Regions from separate parts of the Hydrogenophaga atypica genome, predicted to be linked through region 2. Evidence: predicted binding sites of a transcription regulator. Region 2 holds the regulator's gene; each other region holds the start of a gene.
What was found. The regulator FNR, encoded in region 2, switches genes on or off when oxygen is low (the NO sensors DNR and NnrR bind a similar motif). The targets are predictions, from matches to a motif close to TTGATNNNNATCAA.
Positions count from the first base shown of each region.

Region 1 (10,474 bases), on a different contig from region 2:
CCGCCTTGCCTGATCTGGACCATCACATCCCGTCCTTGGGGTGGCAACGCTGCCAGTGCGATGGTGTCCGACGGGGCGCGGGTGACCAGCGGGGAAGACGCCTCGGGCGAGGTGCGCGCCTGCACACCCAACACCGCAGCCACCGCCATCGCGGCCACCGCCACCCAGGCCTTGGCCCCAGCCTTTTTCCGGTTCATGAAAAAACCCTGCTCCTGACGCAATCAACCCGGTCCGAAAGCCCTGCCAACCATGTGTTGACCAAGGGTTTGCGAGCCCGGGTTAACCCTTAAATTCAAGCCTGTAAGTGTGCCTGAAATGCGACAGAAACGCAAGCCCATGCCCTGAAAGCGGGCAGGGCATCGCGGACAAAAATGCCGGGTTACAGAAAAGTTTGTGTGCGCAAACTTCTTTGATCAGGCTTGTCGCATCGCGTTGGCATCGGCCACCGTCAGCGCCGTCATGTTGACGATGCGGCGCACCGTGGTGCTGGCGGTCAGCACATGCACCGGTTTGGCCGCGCCCAGCAGCACCGGGCCAATGGCGATGTTGCCGCCCGCCGCTGTCTTGAGCAGGTTGTAGGCGATGTTGGCCGCGTCCATGTTGGGGAAGACCAGCAGGTTGGCGTCACCGCTGACGGTGCTGTTGGGCATCAGGGCCTTGCGGGCGGCACCATCGAGGGCCAGATCGCCGTGCATTTCGCCGTCCACTTCCAGCCAGGGCGCCTGCTCGCGCAGCAGCGCCAGGGTGCGGCGCATTTTGATGGCGCTGGGCTGGTCGCTGTTGCCAAAGTTGGAGTGGCTCAACAGCGCCGCCTTCGGCTGGATGCCAAAACGCAGCATTTCCTCGGCCGCCATCACGGTGATTTCGCACAACTCTTCGGCGCTGGGGTCGTGGTTGACGTGCGTATCGACCAGGAACACCTGGCGGCCAGGCAACATCAGCGCGTTCATGCAGGCGTAGATGCGCACGTCCTGCTGGGTGCTGGGGCTGCCGCCTTCCGCCTTGCCGATCACCTGGTCGATGTGCACCAGGTGCTGCTGGGTGGTGCCCCAGGTGCCGCAGATCAGGCCATCGACCTCGCCCTTGCGCAGCAGCATGGCGCCAATCAGCGTGAGGCGGCGGCGCATCTCGATCTTGGCCAACTGCACGGTCACGCCCTTGCGCTCCATGAGCTGGTGGTAGGTCTGCCAGAAGTCGCGGTAGCGGTGGTCCTGCTCGACGTTGACGACGTCGTAGTCCAGCTCCTCCTTGAGGCGCAAGCCGAACTTTTCGATGCGCTGAGCGATCACGGCCGGGCGGCCGATCAGCGTGGGCCGGGCCAAGCCTTCGTCCACCACCACCTGGCAGGCACGCAACACACGTTCTTCTTCACCCTCGGCGTAAGCAATGCGCTTGTTGGCGGCACGCTTGGCCGCCGCGTAGATGGGCTTCATCATGGTGCCCGAGGCGAACACGAAGCTTTGCAGCTTGTCTCGGTAGGCCGCCAGATCGGCGATGGGGCGCTGGGCCACCCCGCTGTCGGCCGCCGCCTGCGCCACCGCTGGCGCAATCTTCATCATCAGACGCGGATCGAAGGGCTTGGGGATCAGGTACTCGGGACCAAAGGCCAGCTTTTCGCCGGCGTAGGCTGCGGCCACCACCTCGCTCTGCTCGGCCTGGGCCAGCTCGGCGATGGCGTGCACGGCCGCAATTTCCATCTCATCGGTGATGGTGGAGGCGCCGGCGTCGAGCGCGCCGCGGAAGATGTAGGGAAAACACAGGACGTTGTTGACCTGGTTGGGGTAGTCGGTGCGGCCGGTGGCGATGATGGCGTCGTCGCGCACCGCCTTCACGTCTTCAGGAGAAATCTCAGGATTCGGATTGGCCAACGCCATGATGACCGGCTTGGCCGCCATCTTGGCCACCATCTCCTTCTTGAGCACACCTCCGGCGGACAGGCCCAGGAAAATGTCGGCGCCTTCAATCACCTGCGACAAGGTGCGCTGATCGGTCTTCTGTGCGAACTGGATCTTGTCCTCGTCCATCAGCTCGGTGCGACCGTCGTAGACCACACCGGCCAGGTCGGTCACCCAGATGTTCTTGCGCGGTATGCCCAGCTTGACCAGCAGGTTCAGACAGGCCAGCGCAGCGGCGCCAGCGCCCGAGGTGACCAGCTTGACGTTGGCAATGTCTTTGCCCACGACCTTGAGGCCGTTCATGATGGCCGCGCCCACGCAGATGGCGGTGCCGTGCTGGTCGTCGTGGAAGACCGGGATCTTCATGCGCTCGCGCAGCTTGCGCTCCACGTAGAAGCAGTCGGGCGCCTTGATGTCTTCGAGGTTGATGCCACCGAAGGTGGGCTCCAGCGAGGCGATGATCTCGACCAGTTTCTCGGGGTCTTTTTCGTTGATCTCGATGTCGAAAACGTCGATGCCGGCGAACTTCTTGAACAGCACGCCCTTGCCCTCCATCACCGGCTTGGACGCCAGCGGGCCGATGTCGCCCAGACCCAGCACGGCCGTGCCGTTGGTGATGACGGCCACCAGGTTGCCCCGGCTGGTGTACTTGAAAGCGTTGGCCGGGTCGGCCACGATTTCTTCGCAGGGTGCGGCCACGCCGGGCGAATAGGCCAGGGCCAGGTCACGCTGGTTGGTCAGCTGCTTGGTGGCGGCAATGGCCACTTTGCCGGGCGTGGGGAACTCGTGGTACTCGAGGGCGGCCCGGCGCAGCTCGGCGCGCTTGTTTTCCTGATCCTGTGACATGTGCGATGCGTCTCCAATGGGTTCGAGCCCGGCGCCTGCCGGCCCGAGGGTGCGCCATTGTAGGTGGGCATCCGGTGCAAACCCTAGTAAGCAAGACCACGTACACGGTGGTTTCGCTTTTGACTTTTTGTGCGGTAGCCCGGCAACCGTTTCGCCCTTGAAAGGCTGACGAAAAGTGTGACTCCTACAATCCTCCGCTGACCCCTTTTTGCACACTTTCTGCCCACTTGCCACCGCCATGAACTTCATCCGTTTCTCCGACCTGTGTGCCCAAGGCCGTGCCCAAGGCCAACGCGTCTTCATCCGCGCCGACCTGAACGTCCCGCAGGACGACAGCGGCGCCATCACCGAGGACACCCGCATCCGCGCCAGCGTGCCCTGCATCCGCCTTGCCCTGGACGCCGGTGCCGCCGTCATGGTGACCAGCCACCTGGGCCGCCCGGTGGAAGGTGAGTTCAAGCCCGAGGACTCGCTGGCCCCCGTGGCCACGCGCCTGGCCGAGTTGCTGGGCCAACCCGTGCGCCTGGTGGCCCACTGGGTGGACGGCGGCTTCGATGTGAAACCCGGCGAGGTGGTGTTGCTGGAAAACTGCCGCCTCAACGTGGGTGAGAAGAAGAACAAGCCCGAGCTCGCCGCCAAGCTGGGCAAGCTCTGCGACATTTTTGTGCACGACGCCTTTGGCACCGCCCACCGCGCCGAGGGCACCACCTACGGCATCGCCGAAACAGCGCCCATCGCCTGCGCCGGCCCACTCTTGGCGGCCGAGATGGATGCGATTGCAGCCGCCTTGCAAAACCCCAAGCGCCCGCTGATCGCCATCGTGGCCGGCTCCAAGGTGTCCACCAAACTCACCATCCTGCAAAGCCTGGCCAAGAACGTGGACGGCCTGATCGTGGGTGGTGGCATCGCCAACACCTTCATGCTGGCCGCCGGCCTGAAGATTGGCAAAAGCCTGGCCGAGCCGGACCTGGTGGGTGAGGCCAAGGCCGTCATCGACGCCATGGCCGCGCGCGGTGCGGCCGTGCCCATTCCCACCGATGTGGTGACGGCCAAGGCCTTTGCGGCCGACGCGCCGGCCACCGTCAAGAAGGCCAGCGAGGTGGCCGACGACGACCTGATCCTGGACATTGGCCCCGAGACCGCCGCTCTGCTGGCCCAGCAGCTCAAGGCGGCCGGCACCATTGTGTGGAACGGCCCGGTGGGGGTGTTCGAGTTTGCGGCGTTCGAGAACGGTACCCAGGTCTTGGCACAGGCGATTGCCGATTCCAGCGCTTTCAGCATTGCTGGCGGCGGCGACACGCTGGCGGCCATTGCCAAGTACGGCATCGAGAAGGACGTGGGTTACATCTCCACCGGCGGCGGCGCCTTTCTGGAGGTGCTGGAGGGCAAGACGCTGCCGGCGTTTGAGGTGCTGGCGCGCAGGGCGGGATAAGCCCCCACGCGCCGCCGCTGCGCGGGTCGCTGCCCCCGGGGTGTTCGCCTTGGGGCGGCCCGGCGGCGAAACTGACGCACAAAAACAACCGAGCTTGCACGGCGCACCGCCCACGCCAGAAATTGCTTGTGAACGGCATTGATTACGAACAGAATTAACAATCCGTTCATCCGTGGTTACATATGACCTGTGGGCCACGGCTGCATTTCAGCACCAGGAGGGACGCATGAAAATTTCCAAAGCCGTCGGTGTGACGGCAATCGCCGGCCTGTTGGCCACCCTGGCGGGTTGCGCGAATTCGCCCATTCCGCTGGCCCAGAACTTCGAGCTGACCTCGCAATACAAAGTGCGATCGGCCGGCCATTGGGATCTGGTGTCCAAAGACGTGGTGAGCCAGACCGCAGCCACCCTGGACAAAGCCGGCACGGGCAGCACGCCGGTGTACGTGCGTTTGCCGGCCAAGCCCAGCGCATTCGACCACGGCTTTCGCGAGTTCCTCATCACCAAGATGGTGCAAGGTGGCAAGCAGGTGCTGACCACCCCCAACCCCCAGGCGATGGAGGTGAGCTACCAAACCCAGGTGGTGCGCCACAACAGCCCGCGCCCCCATTTCATCCCCGGCGGCTTCACCATGTTGGCCGGCGGCCTGATGGCGGCCTATGGCCTGCGCCTGGAGCACTTGGACGCCAAACTGGCCGGAACACTGGTTGGCACGGGCGCGCTGGACTACGCCAACAGCGTCAATTCGGGCGGCCCCACCGCCACCGAACTGATCCTGACCACCACCGTCACCCGCGGTGGCCAGTATGTGGCGCGCAAGACCGATGTGTACTACCTTGAAAACGTGGACGCCCCCCTGTTCATGAACACCGCCATGCAGAACATGAACTACAAGGTGGTGTCGCAATGAGCAAACGTTTTGTGCTTGCGGCGGTGGCCGCCGCCGTGTTGTCGGCCTGCTCCAGCCCCGCGCCGGTGCGCACCGAACCCACCTACGACGAAGCGGCCAAAAGCGCCTTCATCGTCAGCAGCCAGAGCGCCATCGACAAGCTGCTGGCAGGCGTCAACCGCGAGTCCATTGGCCAGTCGCCGGTGCTGGTGGCCACGGTGGTCAACGTCAACGACCTGTCGCGCGCTGCGCCGCTGGGCCGCACCCTGTCGGAGCAGTACGCTTCGCAGATGGTGGCCAGTGGCCTGCATGTGAAGGAAATCAAGTTGCGCGGCGATGTGTTCGTGAAGGAAGGTGCGGGCGAACTGCTGCTGTCGCGCGAAATCAAGGACATCGCCAAGTCGCACAACGCCTCCATGGTGCTGGTGGGCACCTACTCGACCGCCGCGAGCTTCACTTACGTGAGCCTGAAGCTGGTGCGCACGGAGGACGGCCGCATCCTCAACGGCCACGACTACGCCCTGCCCAACGACCGCGACGTGCAACGCCTGCTGGCCGTGCAACGCTGACGGCGTTTTGACGCACCAACAGCAAGGGGGCCCTCGGGCCCCCTTTGTTTTGGGTTGTCAGAACCGCATCAAGGCCTCATGCGGCCGAGGGCAGCGCCATGGGACCGGTCGCCCGGCCACGGAAGTCGGTCCAGCACTGGCGCGTGAAGTCGTACAACTTGCAGGCGCGGGCGGTGTCGAAATACCAACCCCACGAAAACGGTTGCACGATGATGCGCTCGGGCAGCAGGTGCTCCAGCGTCTTCTGGGCTTCTTTCAGGCGGTAGAGCGGGATGCTCATGTCCACGTGGTGGGCGGTGTGCTCCATGATGTGGTGGACCAGCGCGCCAATGCGCAGCGGGAAGGTGAGGTGCACGGTGGTGGACACAAACGGCTGGGCGCGCTGCCAGGCGGCGCGTTCGTTGTGCCACTTCACGCGCACATGGGTGTGGTGACCGTAGATGACAAAACCCACCATGTGGAACCAGAACACCAGCGGCAACACCACGCCACACAGCAGCAGCAAAGCCACCGACTGCCCGGTGGCCAGGGCCAGGGCGGTGATGGCTGCGGCCCACAACAGGGCGAAACCACTGACCAGCAGGCAGTCTTTGGTGAAGATGGACCGGTGCGTACCGCCCGACTGTGCCGGGCTGGGGAACATCATCTTTTTCCACCAGATTTCAACCATGTAATAGACGCCTGGCCCCCAGCCACTGCGGTACAGGCGCTCCAAGGCGCGACGCGCTGGCGGCAAGGCCTGGTATTCCTCTTGTGTGAGCGGCGCCCAGACGAAGTCCACACCTTTGAGATTGGTGAAGCCATGGTGCACCACGTTGTGGCCCATGTCCCACAGGCTGTAGGCGGTCAGCGAGGGCAGGAAGGCGATGCGGCCCAGCCACTTGTTCAGGCGGCGGTGCGGCGTGAGGCTCTGGTGGCAGGCGTCGTGGCCAATGATGAAGAGGCGCCCGATGACAAAACCGGCGGCCAGGCCACACAAGGCCTTGAGCCAAATCACATCGGCCAGCACCACGCCAGCCAGCAGGCCCAGCCACAAGGTGTAATCCAGCGCCAGCAGCCAGAAGGCGCGCCAAGTGACCCGTTCGGACAAGGGGATCAGCCAGGAGCGAATGACCTTGCGATGGGGCAGCGGCTCGTCCGGGCTCAAGGGCGCGGGCAATTCTGCAGCAGTTGTATCACTTGAATGGTTCATGGCAAAACGCGGCCAACCCGCGTTGGAGATCAAACAAACCCGGCGATGCTAGCCCGCGCACTGTGTCCAACATTTGACGCAGATCGAAAACTGTGCGTTTTGAACCACGTCCGCAGGCGGGTACCGACCAGCGGCGTTCAGGAGTCGAACCAGTCCGGGTCGTTGGCCACCTTGGCCAACTCTTCGCTGAGCACCTTGTTCATCTGCGCAAACAGGATGAGCTTGCGCGTGGTTTCCCGCAGTGTGTCGGCCATGCGCTTGGAGATGGCCAGCAGCAAACGGGAACCCACCGCCGGATCGTCTTGCAAAAGCTGCAAAAAATCCGCCCGCGACAGCACCCCCACTAACATGTCCGTGTTGGCCACACAACTGGCCGAACGGGGCCCACCGTCCAGCAACCCGAGTTCACCAATCAGGCTGCCCGGTCCCATGACCCGCACCACCAGGTGGTCGTCATCGTCTTGCAGCGAGCTGTTGTGCACCGACAGATCGCCCTCCAGCACGAGCAGCATGTGGTCGTTGTGCACCGCCTCACCTTCACGCACAAACTCGCAGCCCGCTTCGATCACCCGGGGCTGCAGATAAGCCACGATCTTGATCGCGTCCTCCAGGCTCAAGGTCTGCAACGCCGTCGGCGTGACCAACAGCCGCGCGGCGCGTTCGTCAGCGTTCATGTCAGGAGAGAGGTCTTCGACAGCCATGGCAGATCTCCTGGTCATTTTCGCAGCCATCTGGCGCCAGCGTGCAAGGTTTACATACAACCCGCCCGATGCCGTGAAACCACCATGTAACTCGCCGCGCAGATAATGGAAACTTGATTACAACAACCCCTGACGGGACGGAGACACACATGCCGCAGCGCGCCACCAAAATTGTTGCCACCCTGGGCCCCGCGTCCAGCGACCCGGCCTTGCTGGAACAGATGATCCGACACGGCGTCAACGTGGTGCGGCTGAACTTCTCGCACGGCAAGGCCCAAGACCACATCGACCGCGCCAACCTGGTGCGCCAGGCCGCACAGCGCGCGGGCCGCGAGGTGGGCATCATGGCCGACCTGCAAGGCCCCAAGATCCGCGTCGGCAAATTTGCCGAAGGCAAGGTGATGCTGGAAAACGGCGCGCCCTTTGTGCTGGACGCCGAACGCACCGAACCCGGCGACATCAACGGCGTGGGCCTGGACTACAAGGAACTGCCACGCGACGTGAAAGCCGGCGACCTGCTGCTGCTCAACGACGGCCTGATCGTGCTCACCGTGGAGCGGGTGATGGGCCCGGCGGTGCACACCACCGTCAAGGTAGGGGGCGAGTTGTCCAACAACAAAGGCATCAACAAGATGGGTGGCGGCCTGACGGCACCGGCCCTCACCGCCAAGGACATGGACGACATCCGCACCGCCATGTCCTTCAAGGCCGACTACGTGGCCGTGAGCTTTCCCAAAACCGCCACCGACATGGAGCTGGCCCGCCAGCTCTGCAACGTGGCCTGCAGCGACGGCCACCGCCCAGGGCTGATCGCCAAGATCGAGCGCGCCGAGGCCATCCCTGAACTGGAAAACATCCTGCGCGTGTCCGACGGCATCATGGTGGCGCGTGGCGATCTGGCGGTGGAAGTGGGCAACGCCACCGTGCCCGCGCTGCAAAAACGCATGATCAAGCTGGCCCGTGAGATGGACAAGGTGGTCATCACCGCCACCCAGATGATGGAGAGCATGATCCTGGCGCCCGTGCCCACCCGCGCCGAGGTGAGCGACGTGGCCAACGCCGTGCTCGATGGCACCGACGCCGTGATGCTCAGCGCCGAAACCGCTGCCGGCAAATACCCGCTGGAGACGGTGATGGAAATGGCCAAGATCTGCGAGGCGGCGGAAAAAGCCCACCACCACGACATCGAGTCCGACTTCACCGGCAAGACCTTCGGCCGCATCGACCAGTCCATCGCCATGGGCGCGCTGTTCACCGCCCACCACCTGGGCGCCAAAGCCATCGTGGCACTCACCGAGTCGGGCTCCACCGCGCTGTGGATGAGCCGCCACGACGTCAAGATGCCCATCTACGCGCTCACCCCAAAGCTCGCCACACAGCGCAAGCTCACGCTCTACCGCAACGTGCGCCCCCTGCTCATGGACACCAGCGCCGACCGCGACACGGCCCTGGCCGACGCCGAGCGGCACCTGAAAAAACGCGGCATCGTGCAGTCGGGCGACGTGTACGCCATCACCTGCGGCGAGCCCATGGGTGCGCCCGGTGGCACCAACATGCTCAAGATTTGTAAGGTGGGGTGAATCCGGCTCAAAGGCACACGCAGCGGTAAAATCGTGCCCAGTTACCACGCGGTTACCAGCCCCCCGCGCCACGCGGCCGGACACAAGCTGCCGCAGGCCCCTGTTCTTTGAACCACCCCTCCAGGAGATTTCCATGGCGCTCGTTTCCATGCGCGAACTGCTCGACCACGCGGCCGAGAACGGTTACGGCATTCCCGCTTTCAACGTCAACAACCTGGAGCAGGTGCAGGCCGTGATGGCAGCGGCTGACGAGGTGGGCGCTCCGGTCATCCTGCAAGCCAGCGCTGGCGCACGCAAGTACGCGGGCGAGCCCTTCATCAAACACCTGATCCAGGCCGCCGCCGAGATGTACCCCCACATCCCGCTGGTGATGCACCAGGACCACGGCACCAGCCCCAAGATCTGCGCTGGCGCCATCGACCTGGGCTTTGGCTCGGTGATGATGGACGGCTCTTTGCGTGAAGACGGCAAAACCCCGGCCGACTTCGCCTACAACGTGGAAGTCACGCGCGCCGTGGTGGACATGGCGCACAAGGTGGGCGTCACCGTCGAGGGCGAGCTGGGCTGCCTGGGCAACCTGGAAACCGGTGATGCCGGCGAGGAAGACGGCATTGGCGCCGAAGGCAAGCTGGACCATTCCCAGATGCTGACCGACCCCGAGGAAGCAGCCCAGTTCGTCAAGGCCACCCAGCTCGATGCGCTGGCCATCGCCATTGGCACCAGCCATGGCGCCTACAAGTTCAGCCGCCCGCCCACCGGCGACATCCTGGCGATTTCGCGCGTGAAGGAAATCCACAAGCGCATCCCCAACACCCACCTGGTGATGCACGGTTCCTCCTCGGTGCCGCAAGCGCTGTTGGCCATCATCAACCAGTACGGCGGCAAGATGAAGGAAACCTACGGCGTGCCGGTGTCCGAGATTCAGGAAGCCATCAAACATGGCGTGCGCAAGATCAACATCGACACTGACATCCGCCTCGCCATGACCGGCGCGGTGCGCAAGTTCCTGGCCGAGAACCCGGACAAGTTCGACGCCCGCGAGTGGCTCAAGCCCGCGCGCGAAGCCGCCAAAGCGGTGTGCAAACAGCGCTACCTGGAGTTTGGCTGCGAAGGTCAGGGCGCCAAGATCCAAGGCAAGGGCCTGCAGGTCATGGCCACCCAGTACGCCGCTGGCACGCTGGCCCAGGTGGTGAACTGAAGCCCCTGGTTTGCCCCGTCTGTGAAGGCCCGCACACGCGGGCCTTTGTGTCTGTGGGCGCGCGCAGCTACCACCGCTGCGAAGACTGCGAGGCGACCTTTCTTGACCCCGCCCACTTCCTCGACGCGGACAGCGAACGCACCGAGTACGAACAGCACCAGAACCTGCCGGG
Region 1 is NZ_JBHTCA010000005.1:105,808-116,281, forward strand. It holds gene ACFQPB_RS09410 (guanyl-specific ribonuclease) at 1-197, opposite strand, end outside; gene ACFQPB_RS09415 (NADP-dependent malic enzyme) at 414-2,741, opposite strand; gene ACFQPB_RS09420 (phosphoglycerate kinase) at 2,980-4,173, shown strand; gene ACFQPB_RS09425 (hypothetical protein) at 4,400-5,083, shown strand; gene ACFQPB_RS09430 (FlgO family outer membrane protein) at 5,080-5,631, shown strand; gene ACFQPB_RS09435 (fatty acid desaturase) at 5,708-6,823, opposite strand; gene ACFQPB_RS09440 (cyclic nucleotide-binding domain-containing protein) at 6,961-7,524, opposite strand; gene pyk (pyruvate kinase) at 7,674-9,104, shown strand; gene fba (class II fructose-bisphosphate aldolase) at 9,238-10,302, shown strand; gene ACFQPB_RS09455 (class I SAM-dependent methyltransferase) at 10,350-10,474, shown strand, end outside.
Region 1: the regulator FNR is predicted to act here: its motif matches at 6,897-6,910, upstream of ACFQPB_RS09435 (fatty acid desaturase).

Region 2 (10,474 bases):
CCTGTCCATCGTCCACTTCTGGGCGCTGATCTTCACCTACATGTGGGCCGGCCCACACCACCTGCACTACACCGCGCTGCCCGACTGGGCGCAGTCCATCGGCATGGTCTTCTCGCTCATCCTGCTGGCCCCCAGCTGGGGCGGCATGATCAACGGCATCATGACCCTGTCGGGCGCCTGGCACAAACTGCGTGACGACCCCATCCTGCGCTTCCTGATCGTGTCCCTGTCGTTCTACGGCATGTCCACCTTCGAAGGCCCGATGATGTCGATCAAGACCGTCAACGCCTTGAGCCACTACACCGACTGGACCGTGGGCCACGTGCACTCGGGTGCCCTGGGCTGGGTGGGCCTGGTGACCATGGGTTCGATGTACTACCTGATTCCGCGCCTGTTTGGCCAGAAGAAGATGTACTCGGTGCCTGCCATCGAACTGCACTTCTGGGTCGCCACCATCGGCATCGTGCTGTACATCGCCGCCATGTGGATTGCCGGTGTGATGCAGGGCCTGATGTGGCGCTCGGTCAACGCCGACGGCAGCCTGACCTACACCTTCGTCGAGTCGGTCAAGGCCACCTTCCCGTTCTACGTCATCCGTTTGTTGGGTGGCCTGCTCTACCTGGGCGGCATGCTGGTCATGGCCTGGAACGTCTGGAAGACGGCCAGCGCCGGTCTCAAAGCCGGTGGCGTGCCCGAGGTGCGCATTCCCGCCGTCAACCCCGCACACGCTTGAGGACCTGACCATGGCTGACAAAGAAATCAAGGGTTTCACCCACGAGCGGATCGAAACCAACAACTTCCTGATGATCGTGCTCATCACCTTGGTGGTGGCCGTGGGTGGTCTGGTGGAAATCGTGCCGCTGTTCTTCCAGAAGTCCACCACACAGGCGGTGGAAGGCCTCAAGCCCTACACCGCGCTGCAGATTGCCGGGCGCGACATTTATGTGCGTGAGGGTTGCTACAACTGCCACTCGCAGATGATCCGCCCCTTCCACGCCGAGACGCTGCGTTATGGCCCCTATTCGGTGGCCGGCGAGTTTGTGTACGACCGCCCGTTCCAGTGGGGTTCCAAGCGCACCGGCCCTGACCTGGCCCGTGTGGGTGGTCGCTACAACGACGAGTGGCACCGCATCCACCTGAACAACCCGCGCGACCTGGTGCCCGAGTCCAACATGCCCGCTTACCCGTGGCTGGAGAAGGCCCCCGTGGGTGGTGCCGACCTGCCCAAGCGCATGGCCGTGCTGCGCACACTGGGCGCGCCCTACACCGACGAGGAAATTGCCGGCTCGATCGAGTCGGTCAAGGGCAAGACCGAAATGGACGCCCTGGTGGCCTATCTGCAGGTGCTGGGCACCGCTGTCAAGTAAGGGGTCGGCGCCATGGACATCAACGACTTCCGCAGCGCGGTCACCGTGCTGAGCCTGCTGCTTTTTGTGGGCATCGTGGCGTGGGCCTGGTCGCGTCGCAACCAGGCCGACTTCGAAGCCGCCGCCCAGCTCCCGTTCGAAGATGAGCAGGACCGCTGAGCCGCGCAACGCACAAGGAAAAACATCATGAGCGACTTCACAAGCGAATTCTGGCACCTGTATGTGGCCGGGCTGACCGTGGTCAGCATCATTGCCTGTCTGATCCTGTTGTGGATCTCGGGCACCACCAAGGTCAACGCCAGCAGCGACAACACCACCGGCCACGTTTGGGACGAAGACCTGCGTGAAATGAACAACCCGCTGCCCCGGTGGTGGATTTACCTGTTCATCCTCACCTGCGTCTTTGGTTTTGTGTACGCGGCGCTGTACCCCACCCTGGGCAAATTCCAGGGCACGCTGAACTGGTCGTCCGCCGGGCAGCACACCGATGAGGTGAAAAAGGCGGTCGATTCGACGGCGCCCTTGTACGCCAAGTTCAATGGCCAGCCGCCCGAGCAGCTGGCGGGTGACGCCCAGGCCATGGCCGTGGGTGAGCGCCTGTTCATGAACAACTGCGCCCAGTGCCACGGCTCTGACGCACGCGGCAGCAAGGGCTTTCCCAACCTCGCCGATGCCGACTGGCTGTGGGGCGGTGCGCCCGACGCGATCAAGACCACCCTCAACGAAGGCCGCCAGGGCGTCATGCCACCCATGGCCGCTGCGGTGGGTTCGGCCGAAGACGTGCGCAACCTGGCCCAGTATGTGTTGAGCCTCTCGGGCAGCCCGCACGACTCCATCCAGGCCTCGCTGGGCAAGTCCAAGTTCGGTGCCTGCGCCGCCTGCCACGGCATGGACGGCAAGGGCAACACCGCCATGGGCGCACCCAACCTGACCGACGCCGTGTGGCTGCATGGCTGGGGTGCCGACGCCATCATCAAGATGGTCAACGAAGGCAAGCACAACGTGATGCCGGCACAAAAGGGCAAGCTCAGCGATGAGCAGATCCACGTGCTGACGGCCTATGTGTGGGGCCTGTCCAACAAGCCCGCCGCCAAGTAACCCGGCCCCCCGAGTGGAGCGTCCCAACGGGCGCTCCCCCAGAAAGCAGACGTTCCCGTGAGCACCAGCGACAGCAACAGCAAGGTCATCCCCATCACGCCGGTGGCACCCGACGGTGCGGACGAGGTGATGGTGTCCCTGTACGAAAAGAGCAAGAAGATTTATCCGCGCTCGGTGCAGGGCTTGTTCGTCAAATGGCGTTGGGCGCTGGTGTGGCTGACGCAGCTGGTTTTTTACGGGCTGCCTTGGCTGGAATGGAACGCACGCCAGGCGGTGCTCTTCGATCTGGAAGCGCGCCGCTTCTTCATTTTTGGCCTGGTCCTGTACCCGCAGGATTTCATCTACCTCACCGGCCTGCTGGTCATCTCGGCGCTGGCCTTGTTCCTGTTCACGGCGGTGGCTGGGCGGGTGTGGTGCGGCTACGCCTGTCCTCAAACCGTTTACACCGAAATTTTTCTCTGGATAGAGCGCAAGGTCGAAGGTGACCGCTCGGCCCGCATACGGCTGGACGAGTCAGCCATGTCGGTCCGCAAGCTGGGCAAAAAATCGCTCAAGCACACGCTCTGGATCGTGTTGTCCTTGTGGACCGGGTTCACCTTTGTGGGCTACTTCACGCCCATCCGTGAACTCAGTGCACTGACCCTGGCCGGTGCCTTGGGCCCGTGGCAGACCTTCTGGATTTTCTTTTATGGTTTTGCCACCTACGGCAACGCCGGTTTCATGCGCGAGCAGGTGTGCAAATACATGTGCCCGTATGCGCGCTTCCAGAGCGCCATGTTCGACAAGGACACGCTCATCGTCACCTACGACGAAAAACGTGGTGAGCCACGTGGTGCGCGCTCCAAGAAGGCCGATCCCAAGGCCTTGGGCCTCGGGTCTTGTGTGGACTGCACCCTGTGTGTGCAGGTCTGCCCCACCGGCATCGACATCCGCAAAGGCCTGCAGTACGAATGCATCGGCTGCGCGGCCTGCATCGACGTGTGCGATGACGTGATGGATAAGGTGGGCTACCCACGGGGCCTCATCCGCTATTCCACCCAGAACGCGGTGGCCAATGGCTGGACACAAGCCGAAATCATCAAACGTGCGGTGCGCCCGCGTGTGCTGGTGTACACCGCCATCCTGGGCCTGATCTGTGTGGCCGTGGGCGTGAGCCTGTTCATGCGCACGCCGCTGAAGGTGGACGTGATCCGCGACCGTGGCGCGCTGGCGCGCCTGGTGGAGCAGGGCCGCATTGAAAACGTGTACCGCCTGCAGGTGATGAACGCCACCGAATCGACCCAGTCTTACCAGCTGGCCGTGAGCGGCCTGGAGGGGGTCACGATCGCTTCCGAGACCAGCATTGAAGTGCGCTCGACCGAAGTGCGTTCGGTGGCCGTGCGTGTGCAGGTGCCGCCGGGCGTGGCGCCGGGCTCGCACCCCATCCATTTCGACGTTCGCTCCACCGGGGCCGATGTGGCCCAGGTGAGCGAAAAAGCCGTATTCCTGGTGCCACGCTGAACTTGCCCGTTTAGAAAGACCCCCATGACAACTGCCCAAGCCCTCAAGAACCCGCCCGTGGCCCGCGCCTGGTGGCGTGAGCCCTATGTCTGGCTGGTGATCGGCGGCCCGGCCGTGGTGGTGGTGGCCGGTATTGCCACCGCCATCATTGCCATGACCAACCCCGACCCTGTGCTTGACCGCAGCGCGCCGCAGACCCGCACGGCGTCACCCGACGAAGCCTTCAAGCTGGCGCCCGCCGGCCAGGCACGCAACCACGCCACCACCGCCACGGTGCCCGTGAAGCCCTGAGCCCCGGGGCCAGACCGACAAACAACAAGGAGACTGCGATGCGCCTGCAACGCCTGATGTGGATTGCGTGGCCGGCCTTTCTGGTGGCCGGCGTGCTGGAGATGGTGGTCTTTGCGATGGTCGATCCGGACGACCTGCACCGCATCGGCGGCGGCGAGCTGGGCTGGTCGCGCCAGGCGGTGTACACCGTGAGCTTTTTCTTCTTCTGGGGTGCGACCATGGCGTCCAGCGCGCTCACCACGCTGTTGGCCATGTCACCTTTCGAGGTGAACCGCTGCCCCGTGCCGCCCGAAGAGCGCCCCGCCGACTGCGCGCGCGAGGGCAACTGCTGCTGAACTGATCAGTTGCAGACCTGGGGGTTCACGATGCGCTTGAGCGCTTCCGTGTCGAGGATCTTCACGTAACGCTGCTTGACCTCGATGACGCCGTCCTCGACGAACTTCGAGAAGGTGCGGCTCACGGTCTCCAGCTTCATGCCCAGGTAGCTGCCGATTTCCTCGCGCGTCATGCGCAGGATCAGCTCGGACTGCGAGAAACCCCGCGCGTGCAGGCGCTGCACCAGGTTGAGCAGAAAAGCGGCCAGGCGTTCCTCGGCGCGCATGCTGCCCAGCAGCAGCATCACCCCGTGGTCGCGCACGATCTCGCGGCTCATGATCTTGTGCACGTGGTGCTGCAAGGTGTTGAACTCGCGTGAAAGCGTCTCCAGCTGGTCGAAGGGCATGACGCAGACTTCGGCGTCTTCCAGCGCGATGGCGTCGCAAGAGTGCTGGTCGGACACGATGCCGTCCAGGCCGATGATCTCGCCCGTCATCTGGAAGCCCGTCACCTGGTCGCGCCCATCGGCGGTGGTGATACAGGTCTTGAAGAAACCCGAGCGAACGGCGTAGAGCGAGGTGAAGCGGTCACCCGTGTTGAACAGGGCCGTGCCACGTTTGATGCGTTTGCGGGTAGAGATCACGTGGTCCAGCTTGTTCATCTCGTCGTGGCTCAGGCCCATGGGCAGGCAGAGTTCACGCAAGTTGCAACTGGAGCAGGCGACCTTGATGCTGTGTGCGTCCATGGTGCGATTGTCAGGTGTTTCCCCATGTTAGCGGAAAACATCATTCACATTTGGAGGGGGTTGACCCAGATCAAGGGCAGAAAGCCCCGTGTCAGGCACAGTTCCTCCCACATTGGAGATGCCCCGACATGCACGTGATTGACGAACAACTGCTGCGCCGCTTTGACGTGCCTGGGCCGCGCTACACCTCGTACCCGACGGCCGACCGTTTTGTGGAAGCCTTTGGCGAGGCCGATTACATCCAGGCCTTGGAGCAGCGCCGCGCCGGCTCGCTGGCATTGCCGCTGTCGCTATACATCCATGTACCTTTTTGCGAGTCGGTGTGCTACTACTGCGCCTGCAACAAGGTCATCACCAAACACCACAGCAAATCGGCCGAGTACCTGCGCTACCTGGCGCGTGAGCTGGACCTGCATGTGCAGCACTTTGGCCGTGGCCACCACGTGTCGCAACTGCACATCGGCGGCGGCACGCCCACCTTCTTGAGCGACGCGGAACTGAGCGACCTCATGCACACCGTGCGCCGCCATTTCAACTTGGTGCCCGGTGGCGAATATTCGATTGAGGTCGATCCACGCACCGTGACCGAACAGCGCCTGGAGCACCTGCACCAACTGGGTTTCAACCGCCTGAGTTTCGGCGTGCAGGACTTCGACCCCGCCGTGCAGAAAGCGGTGCACCGCGTACAACCCGCCGAACAGGTGTTTGCCCTGGTGGCGGCCGCCCGCCGCATCGGCTTCGAGTCGGTCAACGTCGATCTGATCTACGGCCTGCCGCTGCAAACCCCCGAGTCGTTCGCGCGCACTTTGAGCCAGGTGGCCCAGTTGCGCCCCGACCGCATCGCCCTTTACGCCTACGCCCATTTGCCGGCGCGCTTCAAGCCGCAACGCCGCATCGTGGCGGCCGAACTGCCTGCGCCCGCCGACAAGCTGTCCATGCTGTCGCAATCGCTCGACGCCTTCAGCGAGGCCGGTTATGTGTACGTGGGCATGGACCACTTCGCCCTGCCCAACGACGCCTTGGCCGTGGCCAAGCGACAGGGCCGGCTGCACCGCAACTTCCAGGGCTACAGCACCCAGCCCGACTGCGACCTGATCGCGCTCGGCGTGTCGGCCATCGGCCGCGTGGGCGCCACTTACAGCCAGAACGCCAAGACGCTCGACGAGTACTACGACGCCCTCGACCAGGGCCGCCTGCCCATCGTGCGTGGCATGGCGCTCACGCGCGATGATCTGGTGCGCCGCACCGCCATCATGGCGCTGATGTGCCAGGGCCGGTTGCTGTTTGAGTCCATCGAACTGGGTCACCTGCTCGACTTCCGAAGCTACTTCGCGCGCGAACTGGAGCAACTGCAGGATTTCGAAGCCCAGGGGCTGGTGACCATAGACGACCAGTGCATCGAAGTGACCGAAGCTGGCTGGTACCTGGTGCGCGCCATCGCCATGGTGTTCGACAAACACCTGCGCGTGGACCAGGACCGCGCCCGCTTCTCGAAAATCATCTGAGGCCGCAGCGCTGCCGTGGTGGACAGCCTATTTCCCATCCCCGCGCACCACGGCGTCGAGCCGCCGCACCAGCCCTTCCATGGCCTCGGCCGGCACCTGGGCGTAGCCCAGCAGAAAGCCCCGCCAGGGCTGGGCGCGCAGGCCCACTGCGTGCAAGCTGAGCGCCGGAGCCACGATGCCCTGCTGATCCAGCAGGCGCGCGCTCAACGCCACGTCGTCCGCGCGGTCGTCGTGCAGGCGCAGCGCCAGGTGCATGCCCGCCGAGCCGCCGTAAACGGTGGCCACGTCGCCCAGCCGCCGGGTGAGGGCGGCCGTGAGCGCATCGCGGCGTTCGCGGTACAGGCGGCGCATGCGCCGCAGGTGCAGGCTGAACTGCCCGCTGTGGATGAATTCGGCGAGCGCCAGCTGGTCGGCCGCGCGCCCGCGTGGCGCGGTGCGGTCCAGCATCGCGGCCAACGCAGGCGCCAAGGTGGCGGGCACCACCATGAAGCCCATGCGCAGCGCGGGGAACAGCGTCTTACTGAAGGTGCCCAGGTAGACCACGGGCGCGTCCGCCGCCAGCCCTTGCAGGCAGGCCAGGGCCGGGCCGTCGTGGCGGAACTCGCTGTCGTAGTCGTCCTCGATCACCAGCGCGCCCGCCTGGCGCGCGCCCTCGATCAGGGCCAGGCGCCGTGCCAGGCTCATGACGCTGCCCACGGGGTACTGGTGCGAGGGCGTGGCGTAGATCAGCCGGGGGCGCTGGCGCTGCCAGTCGCCGGCGGTGGGGGCCATGCCCTCGGCATCCACCACGATGCCTATGGTCCGGAGCTGCGCCGCGCGGAACGCCGCCACCGCGCCCTGGTAGCCGGGGTTTTCCACCCACACCTTGTCGCCCGCGTCGGCGAAGGCGCGGGCGCACAGGTCCAGGCTGGCCTGGGTGCCGTCGGTCACGAACACCTGGGCCGCGTCCACGAGCGCCCCCCGCGCCACGCGCAGGTGGTTGGCGATGGCTTCGCGCAGCAGGGGTTCGCCCGCCGGGTCGGCGTAGTTGAGCTGGGCGGGCCGCAGCGCGCGCCACGCGCGGTCCAGCATGCGCCGCCACAGCGTGAGCGGGAAGTCATCGAGCGCGGGCACGCCCGGCGCGAAGGCCACCGAGGCGGGGGAGCCGGGCAGCAGCGACATGCCGCGCACCCGCCGCGACAGGCCGGAGGGCTCGGCGGCCGTGGACGTGCGCCAGGGCGCGGCGGGCGCGAACGAGGTGGCCAGGGGCGCCACCACACTGCCGCGCCGGCTGGCCAGGATGAAGCCTTCCGTGGCCAACTGCTCGTAGGCGTAGAGCACGGTGTTGCGTGCTACGCCCAGCTCGCCCGCCAGCGTGCGGCTGGCGGGCAAGCGCGTGCCGCTGGCCAGCAGCCCGGTGCGCACGCCGTGGCGCAGGCAGGCGTGCAGCTGGCGCTGCTGCGACCAGCTGGCGTGGGCGGGCTGCGCGCGAAAGGCGGAAAAAAGGAGTTGGTAGTCCATTTGAGGAGGTCGGTTTCTGTGGCTCTAAAAAATAGCACGGATATGGGTCTTATTCGGATGCCAGCAGGCGATTACATTGCGCTTCCTCCGTCTACCGCAACCCAGGAACAAGCGCCCGTGAGCAACACCACCGATCTGCCCTCCACCAGCCAGCCGCCCAGCGACCGCACCCGCGTGCGCCGCGTGGCCGAGAACGCACGCTACGACCGCGCCACGCTGCACGCCATCATCGACGCCGCCTACCTGTGCCACGTGGCCTTCGTCGACGGCAAGGGCACACACTGCATTCCCACCGCTTGCTGGCGCGAGGGCGAGCACCTCTACATCCACGGCTCCAACGGTGGGCGGCTGATTCGACTGCTGCAAGATGGCACGCAGGCTTGCGTGACCATCACCCACCTTGACGGGCTGGTGCTGGCGCGCTCGGCCTTCAATCATTCGATGAACTACCGCTCGGCCATGGTCTATGGCCAATTCGAGGCAGTGGCCGAGAAGCAGGCTTCCCTGGCCGCGCTCATGGACCACATCGCGCCCGGCCGCCAGTCCGAGATCCGCGCCGGCAGCTCCAAGGAACTGGCCGCAACCACCGTGATGCGTATCGCCTTGGGCGAGGCCGCCTGTAAAGTGCGCACTGGCCCGCCCGTGGACGACACGGAAGACATGGAGCACCCGGCCTGGGCGGGCGTACTTCCGCTGGTGCAGCACCGCGCGGCGCCCGTGGTTGACCCGCTGTGCGCTATCGAGCCTCCGCCCTACGTGCGGGCGTGGGCACACGCGCCTTGCTAGACTTCGTCCATGCAAACGTCGATGGCCGTCACGGCCTTGTTCATGGGTTTTGTGGGTGGCCCCCACTGCGTGGCCATGTGTGGCGCGGCCTGCGCTGGCATTGCCAAGGCGGCCGCACCGCGCACGCGCCAGGCCATCGTGGGCTTCCAGCTCGGGCGCATCGTGGGCTACGCCACGCTGGGCGGTGTGGCCGCTGCCACCGTGCAAGGTTTGGGCTGGCTGGGCACGAACACCGTTGTTTTGCGGCCTTTGTGGACCGCCATGCATGTGGTGGCCCTGTTGGTGGGCTTGTTGTTGCTGGTGCAGGCGCGCCAGCCCGCGTGGGTGGACGGCTTTGCGCAGTCGGTGTGGCGCAAGGCCAAACCGGTGTTGGGCCGTCTGGGCGGCAAAGCCCCTTATGCCTTGGGTGTGGGTTGGGCGCTGATGCCGTGTGGCCTGTTGTATTCCGCGCTGCTGCTCGCATCGCTGTCGGCCAACGTGCTGGAAGGCGCGGTCATCATGGGCCTGTTTGCATTGGGCACGTCGGTGTCCATGACGATTGGTCCCTGGCTGCTGCTGCGCTGGCACGCATCGGGCAGCCTGCGCGGCGGTGCCTGGGGCATGCGCCTGGCGGGTGCGGCGCTGGTGCTCACGTCGGGTTGGGCGATCTGGATGGGCATGACCAACCCCACCGGCCTGTGGTGCGCTTGACCTCAGTGGGCTGAAGGCGGTTCGCGGCCCGGCAGCGTGGCCAGCAGCAAACCCAGCAAGGCGATGGCGAACGCCAGCGCTTGCACGCCGGTCAGGCTTTCACCCATGAACAGCACGCCGATGGCGGCAGCGCTCACGGGCAACATCACGGTGAACACGCCGGCCTGGGATGCGGGCACGGCCTTGAGCCCGGTCATCCACAGCCACACCGTCCACACGCTGGCCGCCAGGCCGTAAAACACCAGCAGCAGCCAGAAGCTGGTTGACACGCTGCTGAAATCGAAACTCAGCGCGGCCCACAACCCCATGGGCGTGACCAATACAAAACCGACCAGGTTGATGAGCGATGAAATGCGCTTGGGACCCAGGCCCTGCGTGAGCCGCTTGCCAATGACCACGTAAGAGGCTTCGCACACCACGGCCGCGAAGATCAGCAGGTTGCCCCACAAGGGCAGCGGCAGGCCAGCCCAGGTGTCTGCCGTGCTGCTGGCGGTGTCCGCCTTGGTCAGGGAAAACAGCCCGATGCCAATGGCCGCCAGCGCAATCGCCGCCATCGAACGCTTGCCAATGCGTTCGTGCAGGAAGAGGGCGCTGAGCACCGCCACCACCGCCGGAATGGCCGACATGATGACGCCGGCCGCCACCGCCGTGGTGAGCTTGACGCCGAACAACATGCA
Region 2 is NZ_JBHTCA010000004.1:137,483-147,956, reverse strand. It holds gene ccoN (cytochrome-c oxidase, cbb3-type subunit I) at 1-733, shown strand, start outside; gene ccoO (cytochrome-c oxidase, cbb3-type subunit II) at 744-1,367, shown strand; gene ACFQPB_RS07375 (cbb3-type cytochrome oxidase subunit 3) at 1,380-1,526, shown strand; gene ccoP (cytochrome-c oxidase, cbb3-type subunit III) at 1,554-2,465, shown strand; gene ccoG (cytochrome c oxidase accessory protein CcoG) at 2,595-3,965, shown strand; gene ACFQPB_RS07360 (nitrogen fixation protein FixH) at 3,990-4,256, shown strand; gene ACFQPB_RS07355 (hypothetical protein) at 4,295-4,591, shown strand; gene fnr (fumarate/nitrate reduction transcriptional regulator Fnr) at 4,597-5,316, opposite strand; gene hemN (oxygen-independent coproporphyrinogen III oxidase) at 5,445-6,821, shown strand; gene pdxR (MocR-like pyridoxine biosynthesis transcription factor PdxR) at 6,849-8,321, opposite strand; gene ACFQPB_RS07335 (pyridoxamine 5'-phosphate oxidase family protein) at 8,439-9,107, shown strand; gene ACFQPB_RS07330 (sulfite exporter TauE/SafE family protein) at 9,117-9,797, shown strand; gene ACFQPB_RS07325 (DMT family transporter) at 9,800-10,474, opposite strand, start outside.

Region 3 (10,474 bases), on a different contig from region 2:
CGCGCCCTGTCCGGGGTGTGGTGCGCCGGTTGAATTCCGCAGCGCCCAGTCCACCCACGCGGTGTGCGGCTTTTGCCGCTCCACCGTGGTGCGCGAGGGCGACCACCTGGCCCGTCTGGGCAAAATGGCGGATGTGTTCAGCGACTTCAGTCCGCTGCAATTGCTGGCCAGCGGGCGCTGGGCTGAACGTGGCTTCACCGTGGTGGGACGCCTGGCCTACCGCTACGAGGGCGGCAGCTGGACCGAGTGGCAGATCGCTTTTGACGACGGTGGCACCGGCACGCTGAGCGAGGACAACGGTGCTTTTGTGTTCAGCGAGCCGCTGGACGCCGGGCGCGACCTGCCCGACCCCGCGCACCTGCGCGTGGGCGCGCAGACCGCCATCCACGGCGCCACCTACACAGTGGCATTCAACCAGTCGGTGTCGCTGGCGGCGGCCGAGGGCGAGTTGTCGCACCTGCCGCCCATTGGACAGCCCTTTGCTTTGGTGGAATTGCGCAGCGCCAGTGGCGAGGTCTGTGGTCTCGACTGGGGCACCCAGCCGCCCAGCGCGTCGCTGGGGCGCGAGGTGCGGCTCGAAGACCTGGCGCTCCAGGGGCTGCGCAGCGAATCCACTCGGGACGACAAGGGCCGCCACTTCAATTGCCCGCATTGCGGCGCGCCGGTGGACGTGGCGCTGGAGCAAAGCCAAAGTGTCACCTGCGCATCCTGCAACAGCATCATCGACCTCAGCGCCGGCCTGGGGCACGAGCTGCTCAAGGCCGCGCAAGACGAGCCGGTGCGCCCGCTCATCGCGCTGGGCAGCAGCGGCCAGTTGCAAGGGGTGCATTGGCAGGTGGTGGGTTTCCAGCACCGCATGGGCCAGGCGCCGGGCGATGACGAGCACTTTGGCTGGAGCGAGTACCTGCTGTTCAACCGCAAGCGCGGGTTTTGCTTCTTGGTGGACGCAGAGGACGGCTGGAGCGTGGTCAAACCCACCACCGGCGCACCCGTCATGACCGGCAACGGCCAGAGCGCGAGCTACCTGGGCACCCACTACAAACTGCAATACGCCTACAACGCCGAAACCACCTACGTGGCCGGTGAGTTTTACTGGAAGGTCGAGCGCGGGCAGAAAAGTTTCCACCGCGATTTCGCCCATGGCCCGGCCTTGTTGTCCCTGGAGCAGACGCAGAACGAACTGACTTGGTCCAGCGGCAACCGCCTCAGCGCCGACACCGTGGCCAAGGCCTTTGGCCTGGCGGCGCAAAAAGGGCTGTTTGAACGCGCCGATGCCTCGCCGGTGAGTCGGAGCGTGGGCAGCAACTTCCGCACCTTTGTCATCATCGTCGTGGTGCTTGTTCTGCTGTCCATGCTGGAAAGCCGCTGCAGCAGCTGCGACCCGGCGGTGGAAAACTGCAGCAGCAGCTACCGCAGCTCGGGCGGTTCGTTTGGCGGCTGGTCCAGCGGTGGGGGCCACAAATGAACGTTTCAACAACTTTTTGACTGGAGGTCCACATGGGCATGGAATGGTTGAGAGCCGGTGCCGTTTTTGGCTCCATCTTGTACGCGCTGATCGGCGTGCTGGTGTTCTGGCTCAGCTTCATCGTCATCGACAAACTCACGCCCTACAACCTGTGGGAAGAGCTGGTGGAAAAACAGAACGTGGCACTGGGCGTGGTGGTGGGCGCGATGTGCCTGGGCATTTCCGTCATCGTCGCTGCAGCGATTCATGGGTAGTTCCGAGCGCGCCCCGCCGCGCCCGGTCGAGGTTGCGCTGCTGGCCAGCGTGTTTGTGGTGGCGGCCTGTGGGCTGGTGTACGAACTCGCGGCCGGCGCCCTGGCGTCTTATGTGCTGGGCGACTCGGTGCTGCAGTTCTCCACCGTCATCGGCACGTATTTGTTTGCCATGGGCATCGGCTCGTGGCTGTCGCGGTTTTTCGAGCGCCAGCTGCCGGCGCATTTCCTGCGCATTGAACTGCTGGTCGCACTGATCGGTGGGCTGCTGCCGGCCACGCTGTTTCTGGCCAACGCGTTTGTGCCCGACAGCTTCCGTTTCCTGCTCTACGGCCTGGTGCTGGTGGTGGGCACGTTGGTGGGGCTGGAGATCCCGCTGGTCATGCGCATCCTCAAGCGCAACGTGGCGCTCAAAGACCTGGTCTCGCAGGTGCTCACCTTCGACTATCTGGGCGCACTGGCCGTGTCCGTCGTCTTCCCGCTGTGGCTGGTGCCACAGCTGGGCCTGGTTCGCACCGGGCTGCTGTTTGGGCTGATGAACGCGGCTGTGGCGCTGTGGGCCTGGTGGCTGTTTCGCCACGAGCTGCCACACCGCCTGGCCCACCTGGCCGCTGCCGTGTTGACGCTGGGCGCGCTCACCACCGGCTGGTTCGGCGCGCAGCAACTCACCACCTTGGCCGAAGACCGCTTCTACCAGGACCGTATCGTGTTGGCCGAGTCGTCTGACTGGCAGCGCATCGTGTTGACACACGGCCGCGCCGGCCACCGGCTCTACCTCAACGGCAACCTGCAGTTTGCCGAGCGCGATGAATACCGTTACCACGAAGCCCTGGTGCACCCGGCCATGGCCGCTTTTGCGCAGGGCGGCGGCACACCGCGCCGCGTGGCGGTGCTGGGTGGTGGCGACGGCATGGCGGTGCGCGAGGTGCTGCGTTACCCCGGTGTCGAGTCCGTTACCCTGGTGGAGTTAGACCCGCACATGACGCGCCTGTTCTCGCAGAACCCGGCGCTGCGCGCGCTCAACGCCGACGCCCTGCATTCGCCCAAGCTCAGCATCGTCAACACCGACGCGTTCAAGTGGCTGGAGCAGGACGGCGACAGCTTCGACGTCATCGTGGTGGACTTCCCCGACCCCACCAATTTTTCCATTGGCAAGCTCTACACCAACGCCTTTTTTGCCAGCCTGCAACGGCGCCTGTCGGCCAGCGGTTTTGCGGTCATGCAGACGACCTCGCCGCTGGTGGCGCGCCAGAGCTTCTGGACCGTGGTGACCACCATGGAGTCGGTGGGCCTGCGCACCGCGCCCTACCACGCCCACGTGCCCAGTTTTGGTGAATGGGGCTTTGTGATCGCCAGCCGCCGGCCCTACACGCCCCCTGCGCAGTTGCCGCCAGGCCTGCGCTTCCTCACGCCCGAGACGCTGCGCCTGCTGTTCGATTTTCCGGCCGACATGGCCCGCGTGCCTACTGAGGTGAACCGCCTGTCCAACCAGGTGCTGGTGCACACCTACGAGCAGGAATGGGGCCGGGCGCTGCCGTGACACGCCACATGACGCTGCGTCGGCGCGACTTGTTGGGTGCTGCGGGCGCGTTGGCCCTGGCGGGTTGCGGCGAAACACCCGAGATCACCGGCGGTTTTGTGGGCACCCATCCCGAGCGCGGCCATGTGCTGCGCGAGCCCACCACACGCACGCCAGACCGCACCCGCCGCACCCGCGTGCTGATCGCTGGCGGCGGTGTGGCCGGCCTGGCCGCCGCGCGCGCACTTCGGCTGGGTGGTGTGGACGACTTTGCCCTGTTGGAGCTGGAAGACCAAGCCGGCGGCAACGCCCGCGCCGGCCTCATGGACGGCCTGGCCTGCCCGCTGGGCGCGCACTACCTGCCACTGCCCGGTGACAACGCCCATGAGGTGCAAGACCTGCTGGAAGAACTCGGCCTGCGCCAGCGGGTGGCCGGCCGGTGGGTGTACGACGAACGCCACCTGTGCCACAGCCCGCAGGAGCGGCTGTTTTTTCAGGGCCAATGGCAAGAAGGCCTGCTGCCCTTGGACGGTGTGCCGCCCGACACCCTGGCGCAGTACCGCCGTTTTGCGCACCTCGTGCGCGAGGCGATGGCGCAGACGCGGTTTGCCATGCCCACGTTGCGTGCGCCCATCACACCGTTGACGCAGGCTTTGTCGGGCCAGACCTTTGCGCATTGGCTCGACCGCGAAGGGTTGACCGACCGTCACCTGCGCTGGTACCTCGATTACGCCTGCCGCGACGACTACGGTGCTGGCACCGTCGTGGTGTCGGCCTGGGCCGGTTTGCACTACTTTGCCAGCCGGCACGGCTTTCACGCGCCGGGTGAGCGCGACACCGACGCGGAGCCGGTGCTCACCTGGCCCGAAGGCAACGCCTGGCTGACGCAGCGCCTGGCCTTGTCCTGCGCCGAACGCATCCACACGGGGCGCACGGTCCTGCGCATCGAGGCGCACCCACACGGCGTGGCGGTGGATGCGCTGGACCACGCCACAGGCCACACTGAACGCTGGCTGGCCGAGCGTTGTGTGGTGGCCTTGCCGGTGTTGGTGGCGGCGCGTGTGTTGCAGAACCCGCCGGACTTTGTGCGCCAGGCCGCTCAGCGTCTGACCTATGCACCCTGGCTGGTGGCCAACCTGCGCTTGCGCGCGCCGCTGCGCGACCGCCCTGGCGCACCCCCCAGCTGGGACAACGTGTTGTTTGGGAGCGCCGGCCTGGGCTATGTGGACGCGAGCCACCAGTCGCTCAACCCACGCCGGGGCGCCACGGTGCTGACCTGGTACCTGCCGCTGGGCGACGCCGCTGCGGCGGCGCGGCGTGCCTTGCTGGACAAGCCCTGGACACACTGGCGCGACCAGGCGCTGGCCGAGTTGTCTGTGGCCCACCCCGACCTGCGTGAACCGTTGCAGCGCGTGGACATCACCCGCTACGGCCACGCCATGGCCATGCCCACGCCGGGCGCGCAGGTGGTGTGGCCCACACGCGCGGGCCGGCTGCACTTTGCGCAAAGCGACTGGTCGGGCTATTCGGTGTTTGAGGAGGCCTTCACGCGCGGGCACTTGGCGGGCGCTGCCATCGCTGGGTTCAAGGGCTGACGCTGCCGCGCTGCAACGCCTGCTGCTGCACCTGCTCTGCATCGAACAGCACCAGCAGCGATGACAACAGCTGGTGCGCCTTGGCCGAATGGTCGGCGCCCAGGTTGCACACGTAGACGTCCAGCGTGGCGCCGCGCTGCTCGGGCCAGGTGTGCACACACAGATGGGATTCGGCCAGCAGCACCGTGGCTGTCACGCCGCCGGGGCCATGTGTTGTGGCGGGGAAGGTGTGCGCGAGTTGCGCCACCGCTTGCAGGCCAGCCGTTTGCACCAATGCCACACAACGCGCCAGCAGTCGGTCCGCGTCGGTCAGCCAGGTGCCGTCGCAGCGGCAGCCGCGCAAATCGGCGGTGAGGTGCAGGCCGTCCACCGCAACCTCAGGTGGCGTACACCGTGTCCAGCGAGGCGAAGCCCTTGACCTCGATCGGGTTGCCAAAGGGGTCGCGGAAGAACATGGTCCACTGTTCGCCGGGCTGGCCGGCAAAACGCAGCTGGGGCGGCAGCACGAAGTCGGTGCCGGCGGCGCTCAGGCGGTCGGCCAGCGCCTGCCAAGTGGCTTGTTCCAGGATCAGGCCGAAGTGTGGCATGGGCACCAGCTTGTCGCCCACGTGGCCGGTGTTGGCGGTGGGGAAGGGCTGGCCCAGGTGCAGCGAGATCTGGTGGCCGAAGAAATCGAAATCCACCCAGGTGTCGGTGCTCCGGCCCTCGGTGCAGCCCAGCACACCGCCGTAAAAGCGGCGCGCGGTGTCGAGGTCGGTGACGTTGAAGGCGAAGTGGAACAGGCTGCGTGGGGTGTTCATGCGCCCAAGGATAGCGCAGCCTGTGCCGCGCTCAGCGCTGTGTCGGGTCGGCGGCCTTCTGGTCGAACTTCACGAAATACTGGCGCGCCATGGCCACCAGTTGGGCGTCGGTGGGGTGGTCGGCCGTCACCACGTCGACGATGGCTTTGTCCACCGCGTGGGCGTGGTGTTTGCAGAAGTCGCGAAACTCGATCTTGGCGTTGGCCGGGCCGGTCACCAGCACTTCGCTCACGCCTTGCAGGGCCTGGGCAACGTCTTCAAAAAAGGCCTTGTCGGCGCCCACGTGGCCGTGTTTGGGGGTGTGTTGGCTGCGTGCCTTGACGCGCTGGGCTTCAACGTGCTCGCGGTCGAACATCAACACGTGGGCTTGGGTGTGGTCGATCCAGACAACGGCGTGGAAAGTGGTCATTCAATGGGCTCCTGTTTCAACAAAAAATCGGGTCACATCTTGGGGGCGTTCACGCCGCCTTGGGCGTGTTCGGCCTTGTCCTGGCAGGCCACGCAGCGTTGAGCGGTGGGGTTGGCGTGCAGGCGGGCGGTGGCGATCGACACGCCGCAGTCCACACACAGGCCGTAGCTGCCGTCGGCGATGCGCTTGAGTGCGGCGTCGATGGCCACCAGCTCGGCGGATTCGCGTTCTTCCAGCGCGATGCTGAGGTCGCGTTCGGCATCGGCCTGCGCCCAGTCATCGCCCACGTTGTCGCGCGCTTCGGCTGCGGCTTCGGCGCGGCCAATGCGCCCGCCGCGCTGGGCGCGCAGCTGGGCCAACACATCGCTGCGCATCTGGCGCAACTGGTCGCCAAAGGTGTCGGATATCGGGGTGCTCATCGGGTCTCCTGAAGGTGTTTGCTGCTTGGGTTTCATCATGCGCCGCCGGTGCGTTGGTCGCTTTGACACACGTCAACCGCATCCGGGATAAGTCCCCCATGGTCAGCGCTTCTCGCTTGCGGTAAGCTGGCTCCACGCAGCAAACAACGCGGAGCAAGTCATGAGCGATCCCCTGGGTTTTGGCAAATACGTGCCGGGTTTCGATTTCCTGCAGAGCCTGGCCAAACAGGCCGCAGGGGGTGTGGCACAGGGGGTGCAGCAAAACCTGCCGCAAATGCCCGCGCTGGGCAACTGGATCGCGCCTACCTTCAACGTGGAGGAGCTGGACAAACGCATCGACGAACTCAAGGCGGTGCATTTCTGGCTCGATCAGAACAGCAAGGCCCTGGGCGCCACCATTCAGGCGCTGGAGGTGCAGAAGATGACGCTGGCCACTTTGAAGGGCATGAACTTCAGCCTGGGCGACGTGGCCAACGCGCTCAAGATCAAGGCGGCCGACACCGTGGCCGGTGTGGCCTCGGGTGTGGCCAGCACCGCCCACAGCGTGGCCGGCCGCACGCCTACCCAGTTTGCCGGGCTGGAAATACCGCCCAGCGCCTACCACGCGCAGGCGCCTGCGGTGCACGTCGATGCCCCGGCGCCAGAACCCGTGCCCGAACCGGAGCCGGCACCACCGCCCGCGCCGCGCAAAGCCACAGCCAAAAAACCCCATGCCCCCAGCGCGGACGCGCCGGCCATGCCCGGCGTGGTCGATCCCATGCAATGGTGGGGGGCGCTGAGCCAGCAGTTCCAGACCATCGCTGGCAACGCACTGAAAGACGCCGCCAAACAGTCGAGCCTGGACGTGACCCGCAACGTGGCCAGCGGCTTGACCGGTGAGGCCATGAAGGCAGCCACCGGCATGGCCGGCAACGTGGCCAAGACGGTGTCGGACACAGTGGGCGCTGCCGCCGCGCTGGGCAAGGCCGTCACGGGCGTGGGTGGGCGGGGCCGTGGCAACGCGCTCAAGTCTGCCGCCTGGCCGATTCCCGGCGCCGTGTCGCCCGAGCTGGACAAGCCTGCCGCCAAGAAGCCGGCCCGCAAGGCAGCCGCCAACAAGGCGCCCGCCAAAAAAGCCACGGCCAAAAAAGCCGCAGTCAAAAAGCGCCCGGGGTGACATGAAACGTTTTGCGCTGGCCCATGCCACCCACCCGCAATGGCGCATGGCCGCCGCGCTGGTGCTGGCCCAACTGCGTGCGCAACTGGCCCTGCCTGAGCATGCCGGTGCGCCCGGCCTGGCTCTGCTCTACATCACGGACCACTACGCCGAGGCCGCGCACGACATCCTCGACCACCTGAGCGCCGAGCTGCCCGAGGTGACGGATTGGGCGGGTACCGTGGGCGTGGGCATTGCCGCCACCAACGTCGAGTACTTTGACGAACCGGCCATGGCCGTGATGTTGTGCGATCTGGCGCCCGACCAGTACCGCGTGTTCAGTGGCGTGGCGCCCTTGCCCGCAGCCCATGGCGGCGCAGGCGGTTTTGTGGCCCACACCGCCTTGCTGCACGCCGACGCCCAGACGCCTGACGTGGCCGAACTGATCGCAGAAATGGCCGAGCGCACCGCCAGCGGCTATGTGTTTGGCGGCCTGGCCTCCAGCCGCAGCGACACCGTGCAGTTTGCGCTGGGCAGTGGCGGCCACCTGAGCGGGCAGGGTGCGGCCGGCGGGGTGTTCCATGGCGGGTTGAGTGGTGTGGCTTTTGGCCCTGACGTGGCGCTGGTGTCGCGGGTGACCCAAGGCGCCCACCCGGTGGGACGCACCCACCGCGTGACCGCCGCCGACCGCAACGTGGTGCTGAGCCTGGACGGTGAGCCTGCGCTGGACGTGCTCTTGAGCGCGTTGGGTGTCTCGCTGGACGAGCCGCAGGTGGCCATGACGCGGCTGCGCCAAACCCTGGTCGGGCTCACGCTGGACGAACCCCAGGGCGCAGGCATCACCCCGCAGCGCCCAGGCGCATTTGGCCCCGAAGTGCTGGTGCGTCACCTGATTGGCCTGGACCCGATGCGCCGTGGCATTGCGGTGGCCGATGTGGCACCCGTGGGCGCACAACTGAGCTTTTGTGAGCGCCACGTTGGCGCCGCACGCGCCGACCTGATCCGGGTGTGTGCCGAGGTGCGCGAGGAACTGGAGCCGGAACTGCTGAGCGTTGAGGCGGCGGCCATGGCGGGCGCGGCCGGCGCCGAAGGCCCGCAGGCGCCGCCGCGCATGCGCGGTGCGGTCTACGTGAGCTGCACCGGGCGCGGGGGGCTGCATTTTGGTGGTCCCAGCGCCGAGTTGCAGATCATCCGACGCGCGTTGGGCGACGTGCCCCTGGTGGGGTTCTTCGCCGCAGGCGAAATTGCCCACCACCGGCTCTACGGTTATACCGGCGTGCTGACGGTGTTTGCCGACACCGCCTGAGGCCACTTGAGGTGTGGCCGGCTCAGCTCTTGCGGGCCACCCAATAGGTGGCGCCCTCGGGGCCGTAGCGCTCGGTGTGGGGCGCGTCGCGGTCCAACGCAAAGGTGTCGCCGGGGCGCAGGTGCAAGGTCTTGCCGTTCACACCCAGCCACATCTCGCCGCGCGTCACCAACGCTTGCGCCACAAAGGGGTGCGAATGGGTTTCCAGCACCGTGCCGGGTGCCCAGTCGCGCTCCAGCACCTCGTCAAAACCGTGTGCCAGCCAATGGGCCTTGAATGCCTCGAAGGATTCGGTGTTCATGGCGCGATTTTGTGCCCCGCGCCTCATCCCTGCTGGCGGCGCGGGCATGGCCTTTGCATGCACAGGCGCATACTCAACGCTTTACGTTAGGAGGGCCTCAGCGACCCGCGCGCTGCGCCCACACCATGATCCGCCTCGACCTGCGCATCGAACTGAACTACGACATCGATGCCTTCGGTGCCGACTTCATTCTCAACATCCACCCCGCACTCACATCGCAACAGCGTGTGCTGAACGAAAACCTGTGGCTGAGCCAGCCGCTGGCGCCACTGCTGCAGACAGACCGCCACACCGGCAACCGCCTGCTGCGCCTGCGCGCCGGCCCTGGGCCGCTCAAGCTGGTCTACACCGCGCTGGTCGAGATCGACCACCACAGCGTGCTGCCCACCCAGTTGCCCGAGGTGCCGGTGGCGCAACTGCCACCCGAGGTGCTGGGCTACATCTACCCCAGCCGCTACTGCCAGTCGGACCGCCTGGGCCGCCTGGCCAACCAGGCTTTTGGCACCTTGTGGCAGGGACATGGCCGTGTGCTGGCGGTGCAACAGTGGGTGCAGCGCCACGTCACCTTCACCTCCAACACCACCAACGGCAACACCTCGGCGGTGGACACGCTGATCGAACAGGTGGGCGTGTGCCGCGATTTTGCGCACCTGATGATCGCGCTGCTGCGCGCGCTCAACATCCCCGCGCGCATCGCCACCGGCACCGACTACGGCGCCGATCCCGCCCTGGGCCCACCCGACTTCCACGCCTACGTGGAGGTCTATCTGGGCGGGCGCTGGTACATCTTCGACCCCTCGGGCACCGGCATCCCCATGGGTTTTGTGCGCATCGGCACCGGGCGAGATGCCGCCGATGTCGCCTTCGCCACGATTTTTGGCGGTGTCAAGACGCAGGCACCCGTCATCAGCGCCGTGCCTGTGGCCGGCAGCCCGGTGCCCATCCACAGTGCCTACGCGCTGTCCACCGATGCGGGGGTGGTGCTGCCTTGATGTGCGAGAGGCTGTGCCTGCAGATGCCTGTGATGTGCATTGCATATGCAATACATTTGAGGCATGAAAACCGCCTCACTCCCTCCCGTGCGTGTTGCGCCCGAATTCCGGCAAGAGCTAGAAGGCGTGCTGGAAGATGGCGAAACGCTGTCGCAATTTGTCGAGAGTGCGGTGCGCAGCGTGGTCGAAAAGCGCAAGCACCAGGCTGAGTTTGTGCGACGTGGCATCGCGGCCATTCAGGACACCCAGCGCACCGGCGCCGGTGTGCCGGCCGACGAGATG
Region 3 is NZ_JBHTCA010000002.1:341,291-351,764, reverse strand. It holds gene ACFQPB_RS04055 (DUF4178 domain-containing protein) at 1-1,465, shown strand, start outside; gene ACFQPB_RS04050 (DUF350 domain-containing protein) at 1,498-1,719, shown strand; gene ACFQPB_RS04045 (polyamine aminopropyltransferase) at 1,712-3,256, shown strand; gene ACFQPB_RS04040 (FAD-dependent oxidoreductase) at 3,265-4,830, shown strand; gene ACFQPB_RS04035 (S-adenosylmethionine decarboxylase family protein) at 4,820-5,200, opposite strand; gene ACFQPB_RS04030 (VOC family protein) at 5,208-5,630, opposite strand; gene ACFQPB_RS04025 (hypothetical protein) at 5,662-6,039, opposite strand; gene ACFQPB_RS04020 (TraR/DksA family transcriptional regulator) at 6,072-6,458, opposite strand; gene ACFQPB_RS04015 (PhaM family polyhydroxyalkanoate granule multifunctional regulatory protein) at 6,619-7,614, shown strand; gene ACFQPB_RS04010 (FIST signal transduction protein) at 7,616-8,899, shown strand; gene ACFQPB_RS04005 (cupin domain-containing protein) at 8,922-9,200, opposite strand; gene ACFQPB_RS04000 (transglutaminase-like domain-containing protein) at 9,326-10,192, shown strand; gene ACFQPB_RS03995 (YlcI/YnfO family protein) at 10,256-10,474, shown strand, end outside.
Region 3: the regulator FNR is predicted to act here: its motif matches at 6,521-6,534, upstream of ACFQPB_RS04020 (TraR/DksA family transcriptional regulator).